DNA from 3 places in the Paenibacillus sp. PvR098 genome. Region 2 is predicted to be linked to each of the others. Evidence: riboswitches for the same ligand, from Rfam matches in the RefSeq annotation. Region 2 holds a riboswitch; each other region holds the start of a gene.
The links. Region 2 has a riboswitch for cyclic di-AMP ahead of JOE45_RS23275 (C40 family peptidase). Riboswitches for the same ligand answer to the same signal wherever they lie in the genome.
Positions count from the first base shown of each region.

Region 1: linked by a shared signal. The riboswitch ahead of JOE45_RS13010 (stalk domain-containing protein) and the one ahead of JOE45_RS23275 (C40 family peptidase) in region 2 are both predicted to bind cyclic di-AMP.
Region 3: linked by a shared signal. The riboswitch ahead of JOE45_RS13640 (hypothetical protein) and the one ahead of JOE45_RS23275 (C40 family peptidase) in region 2 are both predicted to bind cyclic di-AMP.

Region 1 is NZ_JAFIBU010000001.1:2,621,772-2,626,016, reverse strand. It holds gene JOE45_RS13015 (polysaccharide deacetylase family protein) at 1-601, opposite strand, end outside; gene JOE45_RS13010 (stalk domain-containing protein) at 745-1,584, opposite strand; cyclic di-AMP (ydaO/yuaA leader) riboswitch at 1,590-1,742, opposite strand; gene JOE45_RS13005 (DUF6483 family protein) at 1,899-2,600, shown strand; purine riboswitch at 2,730-2,831, shown strand; gene purE (5-(carboxyamino)imidazole ribonucleotide mutase) at 3,096-3,581, shown strand; gene purK (5-(carboxyamino)imidazole ribonucleotide synthase) at 3,578-4,245, shown strand, end outside.
Region 2 is NZ_JAFIBU010000001.1:42,694-46,938, reverse strand. It holds gene JOE45_RS00255 (hypothetical protein) at 1-151, opposite strand, end outside; gene JOE45_RS23275 (C40 family peptidase) at 899-1,786, opposite strand; cyclic di-AMP (ydaO/yuaA leader) riboswitch at 1,788-1,934, opposite strand; partial or broken gene sigK (RNA polymerase sporulation sigma factor SigK) at 2,319-2,831, opposite strand; gene JOE45_RS00235 (recombinase family protein) at 2,809-4,245, opposite strand, start outside.
Region 3 is NZ_JAFIBU010000001.1:2,758,188-2,762,432, forward strand. It holds gene JOE45_RS13630 (LacI family DNA-binding transcriptional regulator) at 1-65, opposite strand, end outside; gene JOE45_RS13635 (NAD(P)H-dependent oxidoreductase) at 374-1,048, shown strand; gene JOE45_RS13640 (hypothetical protein) at 1,374-1,700, opposite strand; cyclic di-AMP (ydaO/yuaA leader) riboswitch at 2,013-2,147, opposite strand; gene JOE45_RS13645 (sucrase ferredoxin) at 2,451-3,446, opposite strand; gene JOE45_RS13650 (hypothetical protein) at 3,634-3,882, opposite strand; gene JOE45_RS13655 (hypothetical protein) at 4,200-4,245, shown strand, end outside.

The sequences.
Region 1 (4,245 bases), 2.6 Mb from region 2:
CGGTCTGAGTACAGTCCCCTTGAAGATCGTGGAACAGAATGATATCACCGTTGTGAAGATTGTTAAGAACTTGACGGACGATGTTGTCTACGCCCGGTTTTTTCCAATCCTTAGTATCCTGATACCAAGACCACATGACCACCGTCAGCTTATCCTCCTTCACGGAGTGCAGCAGCGCATCGTTATAAAAGCCTCCGGGAGGGCGAAAAACATGCGGCATTTGTTCGGTTATATCAAAGATTACCTCCTGCGTTTGGCGAATCTCTTCTACGAGACGTTCCGGAGGGTAATTTTTCAAATAATGATGGTCAAAGGTGTGGTTGGCGATTTCGTGTCCCTCGTTCACTTCACGAATGGCGATAACCGGATACATCTGCACGCGTTTGCCGATCACGAAAAAAGTCGCTTTAGCTCCGTACTGGTTTAATAAATCCAAAATTTGCGGCGTAAACACGGGGTTGGGTCCGTCATCAAAGGTTAGGGCGATCAGCTTCTGGTCCGTTTCTACGTTCCATACGACTTCACTGTTCTGGGGAGCAGCGGCACCGGTAAGAAAAGTGAACACCAAGCAAAGCATAAGCATACGAATTCGACGACGCATGAAATTTCCACCTCCGTTCTGACCTGACCAAACTTAGGGTTTGGCCTTCCGACCCAAAGTATACGGCGAGTTCGGCAGCCAAAAAAAAGCAGTCGCCTCAGCTGAGACGACTGCTTTTGATAATGGATGAGAAACAAATAATATCAGGAACCTACAACATATACTTTCACTTGCTGAATACCGAACGTTCTTGCTTCGCTCTTGCTCTCGGGCAGGAAAATATCAATGCGGTTACCTTTTACGGCACCACCCGTATCGGTTGCCATAGCGTACATCCCGCCGGCAGGAAGACCGTCATACGTGTAACCCTCCACATACACCTTAGATCCGAGCGGAATGACGGACGGGTCCACAGCAATAGTACCCAGCCGAAGCGCGTTGCCCATATAGTCCAGCCCTGCATAACCGCCGTTCTCATCTGCAGATGCGGTGTATGCCGTCGCTTTGGCTTCAATCATTTTGGAGTAATTCATCACAGAGTTCACTGATCTATACCAAGCGGGCGCATGGTATTGTCCATCTGCGCTCAGTATCGCAATCCGGTTAACTTTGTCCCACTGTGTTTTGATGCCGAAGGAATCGGAAATCAGTCGAAAGGGGACGTAGACACGCCCATCTACAAACTTGGCAGTGTCTTTAATTCGGGTCGGTTTTCCATTGACGGTAATGATAGGATCACCTGTAGTGAACGAAACGGTTTTGTCAGCGTTCTTCATTGTAATGGTGAATTGGGAACCGTCTTGTTTCCAGTGGAGCTTGTACCCGAGCTTGTCCGTAACCGCTCTTGCAGGGACTTGGAGCTTATGATTCTCATCCACGAAAGGCTGTGCATCCGGGAATGCCACCAGCTTTTCATTCACCTGTACCTTGACATCGTGGGCCACACGCACAGGTTTTTCTGCATGCGCGGGCGAGGATACCTGAATCACGGCTGGTACGGCAAAGACGCACGCGAGAAGCATGTTTCTAAATCGGAACTTCATTATTGTATTCCTCCTGTTCATGCCTCCGAGGTTAGTTGTCGGGTTCGGGAAGAGGTTGTTCCCTAGCGCGCAGCAGTCATGCCTGCAAGCATTCACCCCAATTGCTCAGTCCCCCGTACGTACACAAAATAGGCTATACGATTCGGCTTTTAAAAATTTAACATAGGATGATTTCAGGTTCAATGCATAAAATCATCCAATGATTACCCGATAATGGAAATGCTTCTAGCCCGTAGTCCGGAAATTTTCCTCAGGTGGGATAATCCTGTACAATAAAATGAACGATATGGACACCATGGAGGGGGGAGGATCCCATGTATAGACGCGACTATCTCATGCGATTGATTGAGCAGACGACGGAAGTGCTGCATAAGGTGATGTTTGCGAGGAATAATCATCGATTGCAGGAAGCGCTCGAATTGTTAAATCAGGCGATGCGTCAATTGTTAGGACTAAACTCAAAGCTGGTACACGCATTATCTACTAAAGATTTACTCGCTTTGCTTTCAAAGGATGGAGATATCGATCAAGGAAAAGTGCTGGCCCTAGGGGATATGCTGAATGCCCAGGCCGCTGCACACGAAGAGAGCGGTCATACGGCTGAGGCGCGGAAAGCTGGCTTGAAGGTGCTTGAGATTCTGCTCTTCGCTAGAGAAATGGATTCCCGAGGGGAGCTGGCGGAACTGTTTCAAGCACGAATTGATACGTCACTTCAAGTTATAGGCCGCGCCCCCATGTCGATGGACACGCTGCATAAGCTGGTTTTTTATTATGACGACCATGGACAATACGGAAAAAGCGAGGATGTATTATTTCATTTATTGGAGGAATTACAAGAGGAAGAGCAGCGCACGGAGGAACTGGCGGCAGTCTTAGATGAAGGGATTCGTATGTATGAGCGCTGGCTGTCTGTCGAAGTAGAGCAGCTTAATGCTGGTAACCTAACGAAGATAGAAGTGGAAGAAGGGCTCGATGAACTAAAGAATATAAAAATAAAATATGTAAATATCAGGTAATATTCCAGTGAATAGGGTTTGAAATGCGAACTATTATTTGTGTCTTTTTAAAGAATGTTCGTCTTTCATAGTTGACATGGGGTGTTAAAGCCTGTTAAACTGAAAACGTAAGAAGAATGGAAAATAGATAGTGAAAAAGTCGAATAATCTCGTATATCGTCGGGAATAAGGCCCGAAAGTTTCTACCCGAAAACCTTAAATTTTTGGACTACGAGTGAGCGTTAGTTTTTAGAAGGTCAGCACATTGGTGCATGGCCTTAGCTTGCGCTTGTGGGTGTTCTTGTCGTCCTGCCGATAGACTGTGCGTAAGTGGTTCAGTATCTATCTAAAGGGCGTTTTGTTTTTTACGATAAAGAAAGTATATATTTTCAGCAGAGCTGAACAATTTCTTTATCACAAGAAAACCTACCTTTGAATCGCGGTCGCTCATCCATGAATGGCCTCGTTAAAGGTTTTCTTATATAACATTGATGATAACGACATGGAGGTTTACGGATGTCAGTTCTTGTAGGAGTCATTATGGGCAGCCAGTCCGACTGGGAAACGATGAAGCATGCATGCGATATGCTGGAGGAACTGGGTGTACCTTATGAGAAAAAGGTCGTTTCAGCACATCGTACGCCTGACCTGATGTTTGAATATGCGGCGTCAGCGGAAGAGCGGGGGCTGAAGGTCATTATCGCCGGGGCGGGAGGAGCTGCGCATCTGCCGGGTATGGTGGCGGCGAAAACGGTGCTTCCGGTCATCGGCGTTCCAGTCAAAACCTCCACGCTGAACGGCCTGGATTCACTGCTGTCGATCGTGCAGATGCCGGGTGGCGTTCCCGTGGCGACGGTGGCGATCGGCCATGCAGGAGCAACGAATGCCGGACTTCTCGCAGCACAGATCCTGGGAGCGTTTGATCCGGAGCTGCGGCGGAAAGTGACGCAAAGGCGGGAGCGTATCGCAGAGACGGTAATGGAAAAGAGCGTGCTGGAATGACGCAAGAAAAAGTGGCCAGCAAGGCATACGATCCAAATCGCGTGTATGCTCCGGGTGCAACGATCGGTATCCTTGGGGGCGGTCAGCTTGGCCGGATGCTGGCTTTAGCCGGACGCGCGATGGGTTACCGTTTTGTAACGCTGGATCCCATACCTGATGCGCCCTGCGGGCAGGTAGCCGATCAACAGATCGTCGCAGAATATCATGATGCGGCGGCAGCGAGGCAGCTAGCGCAGCAGGCGGATGTCATCACGTATGAATTCGAGAATGTAGACGCGGAAGTAACTTCTCTGTTGATGGCGGAATCGTACGTGCCGCAGGGCAGCAAGCTGCTCTACACCACGCAGCATCGCCTGCGCGAGAAACGGGCGATTGAATCGGCAGGAGTCAAGGTAGCGCCATATGCCGAGATCCGAAGCGTAGTGGAACTCCGTGAAGCGGTACTGAGATTCGGAACGCCCTGCGTGCTCAAAACGGCGACTGGCGGCTACGACGGTAAAGGCCAATGGGTCATTCGCTCGTTGGAAGAGGTACAGGATGCCTATGATACTTTGAGCAAGGCGAAGACGGAGCTGGTGTTGGAGCAGTTCATCCGTTTCGATAAAGAAATATCCGTCATTGCAGCCAGAAGCCCGCGGGGGGAAGTAAAGGTATTCCCTGCTGC
Region 2 (4,245 bases):
TTGGCGGCCTGCCCCCTGCAACCATGTAAAGCATATTAACAAAATCTTCAGGAGTTTTGTCAGATTCCAGAAACAGCATGTCAAACTCCTTCTCCGTTAAAACTCCCCTTTGAAACAGCAAATACAATAGCGGTTTTACCATATCGTTCATCCAAACTCCTCCTATGTCAAAGAAATTTACTAAGATCTCAGTATTGTAATAACATTATATTCGAATTTTTCAATCTTATACTAAAATTGCGCCGGTTGGCAGACATCTCCTTAATAAAGCAGGCTCCGGAGCGGAGCCCTTTTCAACTGAGCTTCTACGACCGAGAACCATATGATGGTGTGTGGATCTTGCTTTCTATGTAGCCAAACTAATTTATGGAGATGCCAACACCATTTCTCTTCACTTCGGTTAAAATTAAAAAACTTGGTAAAACAACAATTTTAAGAGTAGCATGGATCAACTTCGATTAGCTAAAAACTAATTTTGCTTCTCCATCCCTGCTGAAATAGACTAAGGTCAACTAAATTTTGAAAGGGAGAAATTCTTGAATCCGGTTATTGGTCTAGAACATATCAAAAGATTCTTCATGCCAATTCGAAATCACCTTGTTCAACCAGACTGTAGAAATCCTCTTTGACTTCGTTCAGTTGCTTGATAAACGGTCTGAGTTCGTCGGCCGAAGCCCAAAGATTTTATTGAAGAAAACGCTCGGGACTTAATCTTTAGTCATGCTGCGTTCGAGTACTAAGTGGTATAGATAAATCTCTCTCTATCGGTATCATCCCACAACAAATTCCTTGAATTTACTGTGGTGGATTTTGACATATAAAGAAGGCTGTCGAGACTTTCTCGACAGCCTAAAACTGTCCATTCGGACAGATTATCTATATTTTATTACATATTGAATTACACAACTCGCTTTGACCCTACAAATTTAGACCCCCAATAGAAACTACTGAGAGAATCAACCTTTACACCACTGTTCGTAGCGGAAATAAACGAATTGTTTCCGACATAGATACCGACGTGAGAAACTTTCTTTCCCGTTTCAGAGAAAAAAACCAAATCCCCGTTTTTAGGTGCTGTTACCCAAGTGCCCACAGTAGCCATTTGCGCGGACGTTCTTGGCAGGTTTACGCCATTTGGGGAATAAACGTATTTCATAAAGCCTGAGCAGTCAAAGCCATTTGGTGTCAAGCCACCCCAAAGATAAGCAGTGCCTATATACTTTTTGGCATCCTGTACGATTTTGTCGCCCACGGTACTAACAGGGGCGGGGGCAGGGGCAGGGGCAGGAGCCGTGACTGCGGGCCGGTGCCAAGCAGGAGCATGATTTTTGCCATCTTTACTAATGATGGCACCAAAATTATTTTTGTCCCACTGAACGCGGAATCCAAACAACTCACTCACGAATCGGAGTGGAACATAAACGCGCCCTTCCTGGAATACCGCTTTCGTGCCGAAACTCTGTTTCTGGCCGTTTACGACAGCTTCCGATGACCCAGATAAGAGAACCACCGATTTCTCTGGCCCTTCAATTGTTACTTTCACCTGCTGTCCATTCTTGTCTGAACTTATTTTATACCCTAGTTCTTCGGAAATGAAACGGACGGGCACCATCGTGTTTTGGTTTTTATCAATGAAAGGTTGCGCATCGGGAAACCTAATGAGCTTATCATCGACTTGAACCCGAACATTATAGTTGTACGTAGCGGCATGGGTTGAAGGGGTTGGAAAGATACCGGACAACAAAATTGTGCTCGACAATACAAGCACGGTACTAATTTTCTTCAAATCTTTTCCTCCATTGAGCCTCCGAGGTTAGTTGACGGGTTCGGGAAGAGGGTTCCCTGGTCTGCCTTAATAAATCAAACGTTCACCCCAATAAAAAATCCCCCGTACTAATGAATTCTATATTCATTAGATTCGGCAAAAAGTTTTGTCACACAATTATAAATTTATCATATTCGATACTAGCAGATATACCCAACCATTGACGAAATTCCGAACTATTTGTCGAATTTAATTTCTATTTTCATATAATTACCTTTTTTTGTGTGCTTTTTATGCGAAAAACTTGTTTTCCTTTGAAACATTAGACAGAACTGAAAAAACGCAAAAAAAGCGGCTGCACTAAGAATGCACGACCACCGTGTATGATTGACATTATGGGGCTGCCGACAAAACGAGCGAGCTCGAATTGGACTTTATCTAAAAATGTGTATGATGTTACTATGTTACGTACGCCCTAGCACCATACAACACTACTTGTCCATCAATAAACAACTTCATGGCCCACTAAATAGCAGGCCACTGCATAAGGAAGCTATCTTTTCTGTTTATAAAACTCATGATACAGCTTCATTAACGCACGCTTCTCGATCCGCGATACATACGAACGCGATATGCCCAGCTCCTTCGCAATTTCGCGCTGCGTACGCTCTTCTCCTCCCGCCTCAAGTCCAAAACGGCCAACGACCACCTCCCGCTCCCGTCCGTCTAAAATATCCAGGTTGCGGTATATTTTCGATTTTTCAATCTTCAACTGTACCTTATCCACGACGTCATCGGCTTCCGTTCCGAGAATGTCAATCAATGTAATTTCATTTCCTTCTTTATCCGTACCAATCGGGTCATGAAGCGATACGTCTTTGCGGGTCTTTTTCAACGAACGCAGATGCATCAGGATCTCATTCTCAATACACCTAGCCGCGAACGTAGCCAATTTGGTTCCTTTATCCGGAGAAAACGATTCGATCGCTTTGATTAACCCTATCGTGCCAATAGAAATGAGATCTTCTAAGTCCTCTCCTGTATTATCGAATTTCTTGAGGTTGTGTTCGAACTCCTATGTCATTCTTTTGCTGCATAAGCTTGTCAAATGCCCCTACGGACATAATGACGAGCTCAGGCTTCTCTAGATCATTACTTTCAAAGCGTAATATGATTTCGTTGAAGAACATTTCGATAATATGTCGCTTGAATTGAAAAGTCAGCTTTTCTGGTTCCTTGAGCCTTTCTTGAATGTGATTGATGAAGCTCATTAATTTATCTAAAGTATGTTCATCATTATGGATCGTCTGTATTTGAATACTGTAATGGTTTAGTTCTTGTTTGAGTTTAATGACAGTGTCATTCAATCGTTTTAAGTCAGTTATCATTTCTTCTTCCGAGATCACATCGCGCCAGAACATGAGTTTTACCTTTTCCTTCTCTTTATATCTTTGCTCGATTTCCCGCTCCAAGGTTTGAACACGAAGCTGAAGCTCCTGAGCTCCACCTTTCGATGTTTGATCGATTTGTTTTAGATAATGCTCCGGCTCACTGACAAGTGCAACAACCTGGTTCCACATATAATCTTCGAGCAGTTCGGCTCGTAATGATTGGCTAGGACATCTTTTCACCCCAGGTCCATACTTTTTTGGAGCAAGATTTGGGCATCGATAACACCGGTACTTCATTCTTTTGCCCGTCTCCTTATCAAGGCTGCCAGAGTATGTTGTTGCATCCCAAGTCCTTCCGCAATGACCGCATTTTAATAATGATTTGAGTAAGAATTCGTATGTTTGATTACCAACATGTTTATTTGTTATGTTTCTCTCTTTTTGCTTTTGTGCTAAATGAAACAAAGGCTGATCAATAACGGGTGACACGGGTACATGTAACCAATCTTCCTCTTCACGCAAACTTAGGGTCCGTTTGGGATTCCCAGATTTCGTTGTTTGACCTTTGACTTTTTTAGATTGTCTGCGATTATAATAATAGTTTCCTATGTAGATCTCAGAAGATAAAATTCTGCCTATACTGGAAGCGCTCCAATTCTTTGATTCGCCCCTCTTGGGCATCACACCACACTTTATCAATCGCTCGCCTATCTCCCTTGTCGTTAAATTTTCATAAATGTACCACTCATAAATCATCTTCACGTATTGTGCCTCATGCGTATTTATAATGAGCTGCCCATTCTCATCTTTGTCATAACCAAAGGGCGCGACACGCATAGGCATAATCTTTTTCAGTTCTCGTACCGCGCGTTCTCTACCCCTTACTGTCCTTTTCCGTATGAGGGCAAGTTCATAGCTAGCAATAGCAGATATAATGTTGAAAAAAAGGATACCTTCAGGAGATTTCTCAAACTCCGTATCCGTAAAAAAAATCTCAGCCCCACTTTTCTCAAATTCGCGAACCACAATTAACTTATCCGTAAGGTCACGGCTTAGACGGTCCGGGTGGGTACAAATAACGTGTGAGAT
Region 3 (4,245 bases), 2.7 Mb from region 2:
AACACGCGGGAAACCGTCGTTACGGATACTCCCGCCTTCTTCGCCACATCATGAATAGTCGCCATAACTACCTCTTATCACGGTTTAAGGATGATTGTATATCTCAAAACTATATCTTAATGATTGCAGTTGCAGAAGGCAAGCAGTAAAGATAGTCACATGTGGACAACTTGAGCTGTGGATATGTGGATATAGATCAAAAAATATGTATACAATGTGGATAAGCTTCCTGTGAATGATGTGGATAAATCTGTGGATAATATTAAGCTTTATCAGCAGCATACCTTGTCAATGGTTATGGTGATTTAAGCAGGACGGGGGAATTATGGTATGATGTAAAGATCATGAACAGCATGGAAAGGAAGAATGAACCATGAACCACACAACGACCAAAAAACAAGATATACTGGACGCCTTCTATTTCCGACATGCCACAAAACAATTCGACCCGACGAGAAAAATATCGGAGGAGGATTTTCGATTTATTTTGGAAACAGGGAGATTGTCTCCAAGCTCCGTCGGTTTTGAGCCATGGAAGTTCTTAATCATCCAAAATGAACGATTGAGAGAAAAGCTAAAGCAAGTTTCCTGGGGAGCCCAGGGACAACTGCCAACCGCTAGTCATTTTGTGATTATTCTCGCCCGTAGAAACGTAAGATACGATTCTGATTATGTATTCAACCTGTGTAAAAATGTGAAAAACATGACCGATGAAGCGCTGGAACGCATCCCGACCGTGTATAGAAAATTCCAGGAATCAGATCTTCATTTGCTTGAAAATGAGCGCACCTTGTTCGATTGGGCTTGTAAGCAAACGTATATCGCCCTTGCCAATATGATGACCGCGGCGGCTCTGATCGGAATCGATTCCTGTCCTATCGAAGGGTTCCAATTTGATGAGGTACATCAGATCCTTGATGAAGAAGGCTTGTTGGAAAACGGGAATCTGGATATATCGGTGATGGCAGCGTTTGGATACCGGGCTCAGGACCCGCACCGTCCAAAAACAAGACAAAGCATAGAGGATATTGTTCAGTGGGTAAAGTAAGCAGCATAACCGCGTCAAAAAAAACGCTATAAGGAGCAGAGTCGTACGAAACGACCTAGTCCAGTAATGATTTACCGGAGCGAGGTCGTTTCATGGCCAAGCCTTTTTTCGACAACATCGATCACAGCGAGCACTCCAAGTAAGGAAACACCCACAGATATAGGAATGAGCCAGGAGTCAGAGCTCTGCATAAAATAAGGGATAATAGCAACGGTTAGTATCGGAGGAGCATACCAATTACCTTTCTTAATACACCAGATGGTTAATAGAATGGTAACCAGTAAAGAAAATGCGCTGGAATTGAGTACGGATAGCAGCACAAAGGCTATAAGTGGGATTTCGTGGCTTCCCATAGAGCATCGCATAGCTCGGGTGCTTTCACTTCATGCTTTGAAGTCGTTATTTTCCATTCGTTAGATTGGCGATCAATACAAACCGAATGCTCGTATTTATGTATATACGCCAGCATTTGTCCAATCGTCAGCAGTGGAAGCGACCTATCCTTCTGAACGCCGCCCAGGTAATAAATCATCTCTTCTTGTCCGCTGAAGAAGATGTATTCTCCTTCTTGCGGAATCCATTGATTACGAAGCTTTACTTCTTGTTCTTTAGAAAGCTGCTGTAAATGAGCGGCACTAATTCTCTGGATCATGACATCTTCCTTTCGTTATCTCTATATCCTTGCTTTTCCGTTTATATTAGGACCTCTTCTCTACTAGATTCTTAAGATCTCGACGACTTTTCCGTCTTTTGTTTTCATAATCATGATTGATCAAATCTCCTTATCTCAAGGAATATCCCTTCGCGACAGCGCCCCCTTTAAAGCTTACTTACCACATCAAAAAACCCGTAATGAGCAGCATGATCGTGGATTCATCCAACGGTCACTAGCTATTAACGGGCCTAAAAAATAAAAGACCCGCTATACGGGTCAATGTATATACATTTATTCGCTAAAAACGAATTTGACCCATCTAACTGCTGACGAGGTTAGCTGTCGGGCTCGGGAAAGATGGTTCCCTACAATCTTGATTCGCCCCAAAAAAATGGTTCCCCCGCTTTCCAATTAAGGTAATCGGAAATTAAGCGTATTCTAATAATACATAATAGTTAAACCTTAGTCAATCAAAGAAACACTTTCACTACTATTTATACCATTTTTTTGAAAAGATTCCTTAGAGGAACTCCTGTAAATTATCACATCCTCCCTTTTTTATCCAAAATATGATTCTGAGAGTACCAATAAAAGTAAAAGCAGCATGATCACCCAAATACCTAATCTATTCTTCTGGGGATCGGCAGGGACTTTCGTTTCCCCATCTTATGCTTTATCGTTCTTTCCTCCTGTGCCGCCTTCCTTGATCCGCGGCGGGTGTCCCCTTGTTCTCTGCTGCCTTATGGATTAGAGCTTCATTACATTAAGAACATTGTATTGCTGAACATCTTTCACTTCACTTCCACAACCGCCCATTTTGACGCTGCCTGTGGGAACAACCGTTCCTTCATATGTTCCAGAAACCGCCCCGTCAGCCGAAGAATAATCTATTCTCACCACCATGGAATGTCCTTCCTCCTTCAACACCGTGCCTTTCTTGTTGTAGTCAATCCAACTCCAACCTTCACGAATGAATATCTCACGCTCGACCATTTGCTCATATTTTCCAATACCGCCCCACCCCCGGTATTTTCGGGAAATATGAGCAAATGGCCCTTGACGAAGAACAAGCGTGTCAAGATCTTCCGGCTCCACTTGAGCCCAATAGCGCCCTTCGGGCAAATCGGCGATCGTAGGCGCATGCCGATGACCGCCAAAATGACTGACGCGCCAGACTCTGAGCTTTCCAGACGATTTCGCGGCATAATTCTCTTCAAGTATTTTATACATTGGGTAACCAAACTTACCGCAGCACACATCATGACTTCCATGTGTACAGACAAACAAATCCCTAACATGATCACCATCAAACGCATAGGGTTCAAAACGATCCATAGGTTCGGAGCCATTTAGAAGCGCCTCAGCTAACACGTTTAACTCTGCTGCGGGAACGACATATTCTTTCTTCTCATACCCTGCAAACGGGGAAGATGGCTTCTGATAATACATCACTCTTCTGTATCCTGCGGGTGAGGGATGAGCATCCGATACAAACGACAAAAAACGAAAATCCTGCTCATTCTCCGCTGCCCTTTTGAGTACTTCAATAAAGCCCTTCGGAAAATGCTTGGAAGCTTTGACATCATAATCCCAGGGAACCGGCACTTCGACGAACAAATAACGTTCATGCATGGCTGCCGAACCGATGGGATCCTCCCGAACCATTTTGGAGACCGAAGCACACAAGTCCTGCTTGTTGCAATCACCCACACACTTATCTTCAATAACAGATTTGGTTTCCACTCTTAGCCTCCTAGACCATTTAGATCGTTCATTTTCACCAACCCAAATGATATTGATAATTATTATCATTATAGTCATGAGTATATGGTAATGATAATCAATATCATTGTCAAGACTTCTCTAACCCACTGCCCAAATTAAAATCCGAGGAGAAGCAGGTTATCCACCCTGAATCTCACCGGCTCGATCATTCATTTCTGTCTTTTGGGAATCCGTAAGCCAATAAAATGAATCCAATAAAGAGAAAAAACCAGACAAAAAAGTTCTCAAAAAAATGGGAGTAATTCACGGTTCTATCCGTTCCTATTCCGCCGGAAGCATACCCTGCTGCCACCATGGCTGCAGAAAGCTTTTCAACAATTCTTTCCGCAGTGTACAATATTCCACTTGTGATCATAAAGATCATTCCCGATACCTTATATACGTTATTTCCCACTGTGCTCCTCCTTCTTATATGACCATTCATTTTTTCACTACTCATTAGACGCTTTTACTATACCGAAAAGTTGCTGCTTTGCTGCAACCAAATGATTCGCTAGAATAAATTATTCGTGGTATCTGGGGTGGTTCGAATATACGCGAGCTAATTTGTTCGCTTTAAAAATGTCCTTGTGGGCTTTGTATATGTTTCCGGCAAACGCTGGAGCTGCTGGACAGTTACACATAGCTTTTAATTATTAAAGACACACTACAGTGGGTGAACTACTCGCTACACACTTTAAGGGTCAACGATGACCAGAAGGAGCAAAGAATATGGCAGATGAAACATTGGAAACGTATGCTAAAGTTCAGGCTAATA